DNA from 2 places in the Psychrobacter sp. CLB018 genome. Region 2 is predicted to be linked to the other one. Evidence: riboswitches for the same ligand, from Rfam matches in the RefSeq annotation. Region 2 holds a riboswitch; the other holds the start of a gene.
What was found. A riboswitch is a leader RNA that binds a small molecule or an ion and turns the genes downstream of it on or off. The one in region 2 is predicted to bind thiamine pyrophosphate.
Positions count from the first base shown of each region.

Region 1: another riboswitch for thiamine pyrophosphate. It lies ahead of thiC (phosphomethylpyrimidine synthase ThiC); the one in region 2 lies ahead of tenA (thiaminase II).

Region 1 is NZ_CP166085.1:109,124-114,722, forward strand. Features, by position in the region: gene AB8P72_RS00495 (hypothetical protein) at 1-166, shown strand, start outside; gene AB8P72_RS00500 (fructose bisphosphate aldolase) at 327-1,217, shown strand; gene thiC (phosphomethylpyrimidine synthase ThiC) at 1,304-3,283, opposite strand; TPP riboswitch at 3,546-3,668, opposite strand; gene AB8P72_RS00510 (oxidative damage protection protein) at 3,837-4,127, opposite strand; gene argH (argininosuccinate lyase) at 4,471-5,599, opposite strand, start outside.
Region 2 is NZ_CP166085.1:1,850,936-1,856,534, reverse strand. Features, by position in the region: gene AB8P72_RS07840 (YbeD family protein) at 302-613, opposite strand; gene AB8P72_RS07835 (class I SAM-dependent methyltransferase) at 835-1,533, opposite strand; gene tenA (thiaminase II) at 1,620-2,267, opposite strand; TPP riboswitch at 2,390-2,507, opposite strand; gene AB8P72_RS07825 (hypothetical protein) at 2,633-3,130, opposite strand; gene rpoD (RNA polymerase sigma factor RpoD) at 3,295-5,214, opposite strand.

The sequences.
Region 1 (5,599 bases), 1.4 Mb from region 2:
AGTATTGTCTGAGTCGCCAAGTATCGTCTTTACAGGCATGAACGTCGGCGTGATTGCGGTGGCAACCTTGATAGGGGTTGGGGTATTTAAAGAGCGCCTCAATCGTATCAATATCGTCGGTTTATTATTGGCGATTGGCTGTGTAGCGGTATTGTTTTTGCTTTAATAATGCCACTATGAAATAGGTAAAATTTTAACTTATCAACAATAGGCAGGTGGCATGTCCTATGATAAGGTAACTGACAGTCAGGCTCATACTATTGAGGGCTGATTGACTTATTATAATAACGTTTGACCCTTATTAATTAGGATAGGATACCCATTCAATGGAATACGAAAAACAACTACAGCATATAAAAAATGGCTCAGGATTTATCGCCGCGCTTGACCAAAGTGGTGGCAGCACGCCAAAAGCATTAGAGAACTATGGCGTCAGCGGCGATGCTTATGACAATGATGAAGCGATGTTTGATTTGGTGCATGAAATGCGCACCCGTATTATGACTTGTGATGCCTTTGATAATGAGCGTGTACTCGGGGCGATTTTATTTGAAGATACCATGGAGCGCGAGGTTAATGGCAAACCGACCGCCAATTACCTATGGGAAGATAAAAATATCGTACCTTTTTTAAAGGTAGATAAGGGTTTGGCTGAACACATGAACGGCGTACAGGTGATGCGTCCGATGCCAAATCTAGACTTGTTGCTGGATAAAGCAAAAAATTATCCGGTATTTGGCACCAAGATGCGCTCAGTCATTTATGAACCAAGTGTCGATGGTATCGAGCTTGTCGTCCAGCAGCAGTTTGATGTCGCAAAGCAAATTCTTTCTAAAGGTTTTATGCCGATCGTTGAGCCAGAAGTGGATATCAACAGTAGCAAAAAGCATGACTGCGAAATCATCCTTAAAACTAGTATTTTGCACAATCTTGAGTTTTTAGACGATGATCATCAAGTGATGCTAAAACTGACTTTGCCTGAAGAAGACGGATTTTATCAAGAGCTGATTGATCACCCAAAAGTGCTCAAAGTGGTTGCGCTATCAGGCGGTTACAGTCGTCATGACGCCTGTGAAAAGCTTAAACAAAACCCCGGTATGATTGCGAGCTTCTCGCGCGCTTTTACCGAAGGCTTAAATAAGCAACAAAGCGACGCAGAGTTTGCTGATACGATTAATACTTCTATTAAAGAGATTTACGAAGCGTCAAAGGTTTAATCTACTATAAAGATAAAACTGTTTGCAATAAAAAGCGCTACTTATGAGTAGCGCTTTTTTATGAATTAAGGATTAACGTTAATCGCTTAAACCTCTTTATACAACTGGCGACCCTCGGCATGATATTTTTGCGTCATCTCGTCCATGCCTTTTTTAATATCAGCGCGGCTCATCGCACTAGTAGCCTGAACGCCGTTTTCTTTTGCATCTAAACCTTTAGCATACTCGCGCACGTTTTGAGTGATTTTCATCGAGCAAAACTTCGGTCCGCACATTGAGCAAAAGTGCGCAGACTTGTGCGCATCTTTTGGCAGTGTTTCGTCATGATATTCACGCGCCGTATCAGGGTCAAGCGCCAGATTAAACTGATCATCCCAGCGGAACTCAAAACGCGCTTTGGACAAGGCATTATCACGTGCTTGTGCGCCCGGATGGCCTTTAGCAAGGTCGGCAGCATGAGCGGCGATTTTATAAGTGATGATACCGTCCTTGACGTCCTTTTTATTGGGCAAACCGAGATGCTCTTTTGGTGTTACGTAACAGAGCATCGCCGTGCCAAACCAGCCAATCATCGCTGCGCCAATGGCACTGGTGATATGGTCATAACCAGGCGCAATATCAGTGGTTAATGGCCCTAAAGTATAAAAAGGTGCGTCGCTACATAGCTCAAGCTGCAAGTCCATATTTTCTTTAATACGGTTCATCGCCACGTGTCCAGGGCCTTCAATCATCACCTGTACATCATGCTTCCATGCGACTTGCGTCAACTCACCTAGGGTACGTAGCTCACCAAATTGCGCTTCATCATTGGCATCTTGCAAACAGCCCGGACGTAAGCCATCGCCTAAGCTAAATGCCACATCATACTGCTTCATAATCTCGCAGATATCTTCAAAATGCGTGTATAAAAAGCTCTCTTTATGATGGGCCAAACACCACTGCGCCATGATAGAGCCGCCACGCGAGACGATGCCCGTCAAGCGATTGGCGGTTAGCGGTACATAACGTAGCAGTACGCCAGCGTGAATGGTAAAGTAATCAACGCCTTGCTCGGCTTGCTCAATCAAGGTATCGCGGAATATCTCCCACGTTAAGTCTTCGGCAACGCCATCGACTTTCTCTAAGGCTTGATAAATCGGCACCGTACCAATTGGCACTGGTGAGTTACGAATCAACCATTCACGGGTTTCATGGATATGATTGCCGGTCGATAAATCCATAATGGTATCGGCGCCCCAGCGCGTTGACCAGGTCATTTTTGATACTTCTTCATCGATAGATGAGCCGAGCGCTGAATTGCCGATATTGGCGTTAATTTTCACTAAAAAATTACGCCCGATAATCATCGGCTCAGATTCAGGGTGATTGATATTATTGGGGATAATGGCGCGGCCTGCGGCAACTTCGCTGCGGACAAACTCAGGGGTGATGATTTTTGGCGTATTGGCACCAAAGCTTTCGCCATCGTGTTGGCGCATATCGGTCAGTTCGTGCTGCTTTTGCGTCTCACGAATGGCGATATATTCCATTTCAGGCGTGATAATACCGCGACGCGCGTAATACATTTGCGTGACGTTCTTTCCTACTAAGGCGCGACGTGGTCTATCAATATGCGCAAATCTTAAGTTAGCAGTACTGATATCACGGGCGCGCGCTTGTCCGTATGAGCTAGATAAACCTTTTAACTGTTCAGTATCGCCGCGCTCAGCAATCCAGCCTTCACGCAGCTTTGGTAAGCCTTTGGTCAAATCGATCTCGACATTGGGATCGGTGTAAACGCCTGAGGTGTCGTAGACATAAAATGGTGGGTTTTGCTCCCAATCGTACTCGCTTACCCCTTGGATAGGGGTAGGGTCAAGGGTAATCTCGCGCATCGGTACTTGGATATCGGGCCGTGAGCCCCCGATATAGACTTTTTTAGAAGCTGGTAAGATGCGGTGTAAGTCGCGAGCGTCTTCTTCAAAACGCGCATCATTTGCGGTACGATGGGCAGGCGTTTTTAGAGCGTCGGCTTTTTTGTCAGAAGTTTTGGCAATAGGAGTTGAAGTATTTTGTGTGAGGTTCATATGCTGTCCTAGCGTGTTGGTTTTTGAATAAAAGCAACACCGCCAGTAGCTGCGGGGCAAGACGATGCAAGATAGACAAATTCAATCATTAAACGTCTGCACTATTATTAAATTCAACTTTCATTGAAAATGAATCTAATGCCGTTGTTAAATGATTGGTAGGCGCCGCTTTTTATTGCTTTCCTCATGGCCGCGTAAAAACGCTAGCACATGAAGTATGAGCAATAATAAAAAGGCATTTCTGCGCGCCCTTTGTATATAAAACATAGTCTTAAGACTTCCCTGCGTCGGTACTAACCGCATCAGGTTCGGCGGGTGATCTCTCAGCGAATGTATGAAATAGCTTAAACTAAGCTTGTCATACACCGCACCCCGAGTCTGTCAGTGTTGTAAATCAGTCTCATACTAACAAACTATAGGGATGATGCCTAGTCATTTGCCGTTTGTTAGTAGAGAGGCAATCTTGCTGTTATTAATGTAATCACTGTCTTTTAATCAATGACAGCTTTTCAATTAATGACATTCTTTTTAATTAATAAAATCACCGTGCGTATTATTTTTCTGGTGTCCAACCTTGCGCGCGCTCGTAGTCTTCATTGTCCAAAAACTTCTCGCGTTGCTCAGTTAAGAACTTTTTGGCTTCAGGGTCCATCATGCTGAGATGGTTTTCGTTAATCAGCATGGTTTGCTGCTCAAGCCATTCTTTCCAAGCTTTGTCAGAAACGGTTTCTTGTAGCTCTTGACCTTTTTTATTAGGAAATGGCGGATGCGGCATTTTTGGCAATTCCTGCTTATATTTGCGGCAAAATACGGTATTGGCTTGTGGATTAAAAGTCTCAGTCATCAGGCAATCCTCATTAATTAGTGGTATTAAATTATCGTGTCGAATATTGGTAATCTATCATAACGCGCTTGCACGATTTAGCAAAGCGTATCAGGTGTAGAGAAGGTAACATCAAATCTATAGTCGGCGTACTTTTAAACCGCTACGGTGTTGCTCGCCCTAGATGTACTCAGTGTACTATCTGCGGTAGATCGCCTTGTAGCGATTTTAAATTTCCTTGACTATATCCAGTGCTGGCAAAATCAGGCATGACAAAAAAACACCCGCACAATGGCGGGTGTTAGAGAAAAGCGCTAGTTTTAAAGCACAGTTTTATTGCTAGCTTCAGCTTTAAAAAAGGCTTTTAAGCAAACGATTTTAGGCGCGCACGTCCATTAACCACCGCCTGTTTGACTTGATTTGGCGCGGTGCCACCTAAGTGGTCACGAGCAGCCAATGAGCCTTCTAACGTTAAGAAGTCAAAGACATCATCACCAATGGCGTCGCTAAATTGCTGAAGCTGTGCCAGTGATAAGTCATTTAAATCAACGCCCTCACGAATGCCCAAAGCAACGGCATTGCCGACCACTTCATGGGCATCACGGAATGCCACCCCTTGGCGTACCAAATAATCGGCTAGGTCAGTCGCCGTTGCATAGCCTTTCATGGTAGCAGCGCGCATGTTTTCCTTATTCGGAGTAATATTCGGTAGCATATCAGCAAAAGCGAGTAGCGAACCCGTCAAAGTATCGACGCAATCAAATAGCGGCTCTTTGTCTTCTTGGTTGTCTTTATTATAGGCAAGTGGCTGGCTTTTCATCAGGCTTAATAATGTCATCAATTGGCCAAAAACCCGCGCCGCTTTACCGCGTACCAACTCTGGTACGTCAGGGTTTTTCTTTTGCGGCATAATAGATGAGCCAGTACAGAAGCGATCTGGTATTTGCACAAAGTTAAATTGCGCTGACATCCATAGGATAATCTCTTCGCTCATACGCGACATATGCATCATCAAAATAGAAGCTGCCGAGGTAAACTCAATGGCAAAATCACGGTCTGAGACGGCATCGAGCGAGTTTTGGCAAATACCTTCAAAACCTAGCAATTTGGCCGTGATGGTACGATCGATTGGAAAGGTCGTGCCAGCAAGGGCAGCGCTACCAAGCGGCATCTGATTGATACGGCGACGGGCATCGACCAGACGCTCGGTATCGCGGTAGAGCATCTCAAACCATGCCATCACGTGATGACCAAAGCTCACTGGCTGCGCGGTTTGCAAATGGGTAAAGCCCGGCATAATGGTGTCGGTATGCTGTTCGGCTAAATCTAGTAAACCGCTTTGCAAACGTACCAGTAGCGCGATGATATTGTCGGTTTCTTCACGCAACCATAGACGAATATCGGTCGCAACCTGATCGTTACGGCTACGGCCAGTATGTAGTTTTTTGCCAACCGCACCGACGATATCCGTCAAGCGCGATTCGACGTTCATG
Region 2 (5,599 bases):
TTGAAAATGCTATATTGATTTTAAGGGCAAACTATGTTGATGCGAGGGTAAAGCGTGTCCAAATTTTGGCAAAGGACGATGGGATAAGGGTTAGACGCCGATAAGAAAAATAATAAAAGTTTTGTAAAAAATGGCGCGAATTTACTTTTTATTGTTGGCTAAATTTATAAAGGCCAATTGTCTAAATAGCAGTTATATTTCGGGTGGAGATTGTACCGCAGACAATAAAAAATCGCCACCCATATGAGTGACGATTCGGATGAAAAACGGGCTAGATTTTATAAAATTAGCAAAACTACCGTTAAACCACCATACGTACGGTTCTTGCATTATCAAGCGCCGCATAAAGCGTGTTCACTTGCTCAACGGTGGTTAAGTATAAATTGGCACGTACCGAATGGAAGCGTCCTGTTTTTGATGGTTTGACTTCCATAGAGGCCAAATCAAACTCAGGGAATTGGCTACCCAAGATAAGCTTCACTTCATTAAGCAAGCTTTCGTGCTCACCTTCATGACCGATGATGCTCATTGGATAGTTCATTGGGAACTCCCACAGCTCAGGGTTTTGCACATCGGTTTTTTTGCCTTTTAAGATACCGTCATTAGCGACCAATTCTGTCACTTTAACTTCTCTTTTCGACGTTGGACTAGCATTGCTGCCTTGACTTTCGGTGCTCGAGTTGTCAGTGTTTGGAGTAGTGGTGTCTTTTGGATCATCAGTCATGATGTGGTCCTTATTTTTTATTGAAATATGATAAGCGCTTTATGCACCATTTATAAGGGCGTTCGGCGTATTATTCAAGTGTCAGCCAGCGATAACGCACATTAAAACCGTTATTTTTTATAACCACAAATTGCCACGTAGTCGCCGCGATCATAGCCTTCGATGACCTCTTGTACCTTGTCGTTGGCATACATAGGATGGGTCAATAAAGTCTGCGCATATTCAAAATCAACGAAACCATTGGCTTGCATTAAGGCGATTTTTTCATCAGAGGTACGCCAGTTAGCTGACTTAACCAGCTCGATAGGATAAGGATCAGCAGGCGAGATGTGCGCAAGTAGTGGATGCTCCCACGTATCTACCGCGCTGGCAAGGTTATATAAGCTGGCAAAGCCACTTTCTTTTGGTACATCAATCAGAATAAGTTTGCCGCCCGTTTTTAGAGCGTCAAAGGCTTTTTTGATACAGGCATCTAAATCGCTGATATAGCTGACGCTGCCGTTAAACATGATGATGTCAAACTTATTGGGCTCAATCTCGCAGGTTTCGGCAGGGCTGATATCGACTTGCATACCGCGCTTTTCTGCAACTGCTGCCATGTCTTTTGACGGCTCAATACCGTATTTGATATGAATGTCACAGTCTTTTGCCAGTAGAGACTCAAACAGTCCGCTACCACAGCCGACAGACAATATCTCGCTGTCTTTATCCAAGAAATGAGCAACCAGTTTTAGTTCGCTGGTGAGCAAGTTTTGATTGTCAAAAAACCAACTGTCATACGCGCTTGCGTGTTCATCGAATGCTGCCATGATGTTTTTCCTTGTGGATCGTTATTATTGATCATTGTTTTTGATTCTAGAGGGTTTTTTTAGAACCAAGTCAGATTGTTTATAAATTAAGACAAATCTAACGCCTGCTGCCAAAAATTGACTTCCATTCGAGATGCGGTGTTAAATAAGCGTTGAAATTTGTCTGCTTGAGTAGCGCTAGCGTCTGTCAGCAGCTTATTAATATGCGCTTCATTTTGTGCAGTAATGGTTTGGAATTCATCACTGGCAAAGACATCTATCCATGGTTGATAAGGATTGCCCGCGACAAAGCCTTGTTCTTTAATACGTTTACCAATTTCCCCATAACCCATCAAGCAAGGTGCAATTGCAGCATACAGTTCAGCTAGCGAGCCTGACATTGCCGCATCTAAGATATAACGGCTGTAGGCAATGGTGGCTGGCGATTCAGGAGCGTTTTCAACTTCCTCAAGCGCGATTCCCCACTGCTGACAAAAGTCTAAATACATGCCAATTTCTAAATCAAGCATGGCGTTGATACCGGCTTGACCGACGCGCATTTGTGCCAGCGTGTCGCTCTTATATACGCTCAGCGCTATCACGCGGGTATAGTGAATTAAGTATAAATAGTCTTGCACAAGGTAATGGCGAAAGCTGTCAGGGGCGAGCGTTCCTGCTGCCAGTTGATTGACAAAATCATGTCCAATATAAGCATCCCAAGTCGGACAGTTATTGCGTAGTGTTTGGTAATCCATAGTTTTCACTTACTGTTATAAAGTGCAGTAAGAAAATGGCAGAAAAAAAGAGATAATAAGGCACAATAAATTTGCCAGTCTAGGTTAAATAGATTGGCAAAATATAAAGTAATTGTGACTTATATATCGACACGCTTGTTTCCTACGTCAGTGCTAACTGCATCAGGTTCGCGGGTAACTCTCAGCCATGATTTTGATGGTAGTTAAAGCGTCAAAATCAAAGCACCCCGACAAGGTTTTTATGACTCAAATGTTGGTCTTTATGGTTATAAGACAACCGAGCGTCCCTATGATAGGCGAGATCAGTCATCATTAGCAAGTGATGCTCAAATAACCATTAATAAAATTGTTTTACATTTAAAAAGCTATTTTTTATTAAGCTGTGCAATAGCTGTATGATAGAGCATTAGCATGGCTTTAAAACGGCGCTCATATAACCCTTCTGCATATAGCAGCTCCACACTTAAGCTATCGATAACACCTAAATAGGCGTCGGTATAAAGCGCTAGCTGCCCAGCATCAAGCTCATAAGGCTTCAGAGCCAGCTGTATTTGCTCAGTCAACACCTTTATATAGACATTAAAAGTCGCCGCGCTGGTATTAGTCAAATGCGCAGGTGCGGCATAGGCCATGCGAATTAAAAACCGTAAGGTAATTGCGCTTTTATAACGTACTTCAAACGCTTGGCAATATGCTTCACCGGGAGCAGGAAATTCACCAGTCGTCGCAAAGCATGATTCAATAAATGCACATTCTGACTCGAGCGCATCTTGTAGTAATTCTAAGTATACTGCTGCTGATAGCAATTTTTCTTGCTTGCTGTGCCTGCGCAGACAGAGGCTATAAAAAATTGATATCAGCAATAACGCAGCGTTTTTAGGATATTTTGATTAGATAAGTTAATAGCATAAGCTAATAGCTATTAAATAACCGCCATCAAATAACGGGCACAAAAAAGCTGAGACATGCTCAGCTTTTTTGATGTAATTTTAAGAAATTTTTAGACAATGAATCCTGTCTAGATAAATTAGTCATTTTCTAAGAACGAGCGCAGATGCTCAGAACGTGAAGGATGACGCAATTTACGCAAAGCTTTTGCCTCAATCTGACGGATACGCTCACGCGTGACATCAAACTGCTTACCGACTTCCTCTAACGTATGATCGGTTGGCATATCGATACCAAAGCGCATTTTAAGCACGCGTGCTTCACGCTCAGTCAGATTGCTCAAGACATCACGCGTGGCTTCTTGCAAACCAGCCGCCGTCGCATCGTCAACTGGGCTTGAAATTGTACCATCTTCGATGAAATCACCTAGGTGCGAATCTTCATCATCACCGATTGGCGTTTCCATTGAGATAGGCTCTTTGGCAATTTTGAGCACTTTGCGGACTTTGACTTCGTCCATCTCTAAGCGTTCGCCCAATTCCTCAGGTGTAGGCTCACGTCCCATTTCTTGTAGCAACTGACGAGAGACACGGTTTATCTTATTAATAGTCTCAATCATATGCACAGGAATACGAATGGTGCGCGCTTGGTCAGCGATAGAGCGGGTGATTGCCTGACGAATCCACCATGTCGCATAAGTTGAGAACTTATAACCACGACGATATTCAAATTTATCGACCGCTTTCATCAGACCGATGTTACCTTCTTGGATTAAGTCCAAGAATTGCAGACCACGGTTGGTATATTTTTTAGCGATAGAGATAACAAGACGTAAGTTAGCTTCGACCATTTCTTTTTTGGCGCGGCGTGCTTTAGCTTCACCGACAGCCATACGGCGTGCGACGTCTTTCATATCGTGGATTTTCATATCGAGCTGCTGCTCGTAGTCACGAATGCGGCGCTGCAATAAAATCACATCGTCGGCGACTTTTTCTAGCGTACCGGCAAACGCAGGCTTACCTTTAATACGTTCAATCAGCCAATCGACGTTGGTTTCATTGCTTGGGAATGTCTTACGGAACTCGTCACGCGGCATACGGCCACGGCGAATTACCAAACGCATGATTTGACGCTCATGCTTACGCACATCATCATAGACATCATGCATGATTGCCATGACTTGGTCTGACAAGCGATTATTGAGTTTGAGCATCATAAAGCGCTCAGCAAGTAGGGCGTAAGCCGCTTCAGCTTCTACGCTACCACGGCCATAATCAAGCAAGGCTTGCTTGGCTTTGATAAATAGATGTTCAATTTCTTCTAAACGCAGACGAACTTCTTCTGGGTCGATACCGCCGGTTTCTTCTTCGGCTTCTTCTTCAACCTCTTCTTCGTCTTCATCATCATCGTCAAGCGCCAATTTGGCATTGGCTTTTGCTTTGATGACAGGCGGATTTTCTTTTTCTTCTTTGATACGCTCGCGCTCTTCTTTAGCAGCATCTTTGGCTTCTTGTGCGGCGATTTTATCTTCTTCGGTTTCAGGGTCTAAAAATCCTGTGATAACGTCAGACAGTTTTTTCTCGCCATCTTGTACTTTTTCGTACTCATCAAGGACAAACTGTACCGTACCCGGCCAGTAGGCCATGGCATGTTGCACATCACGAATACCTTCTTCGATACGCTTAGCAATGGCAATCTCGCCTTCGCGGGTCAAAAGGTCAACCGTACCCATCTCGCGCATATACATACGTACAGGGTCAGTGGTGCGTCCCGGTTCGGTCTCAACCGAAGCCAATACTGCTGCGGCCTCATCGGCTGCCATGTCATCATCGCTTGAATCATCGTTCATCAAGATGTCATCGGCGTCGGGCGCAGATTCAAAAATTTTAATGCCAACGTCCGTTAGCATTTGCACGATATCTTCAATCTGATCACTTTCAGTAATAGAGTCGGGCAGTTGGTCATTCACCTCGGCATAGGTCAAATACCCTTGCTCTTTACCCATTTGGATTAAGGTGGCCAGTTGAGATGTGGACTTAGAAACTGACTTATCGTTCATAAATACTCGCTTGCTTGTATCGGACATTTTTATATTGTGACTCGCTAACGCTTACGGGGTGCGTTGATATAATCAATCGATTCATCAAAATATGGCGTAAAGGTTGTCAATAATAACAAAAATGAGTGGATATGAATAAAGGCTCAAAATACGACAATTACAATACTAAAAAACCGCTAAAAACTGTTCCTGCATAAATACGTCAAAACACGCTTACCTAAAAAATACCGTTACTTAAACTTGCTTAAAATGGCGGTTTAAAATCTAAAAGCATTTAAAATGAATAGTCTAAAAAACGCTTTAAAAGTTGTTCGCTAAAATTGCGCTTGCACCAAAAATGCTACTCAATAATATGGGCGTATTGTCATCTATTAAATCGGGCTAG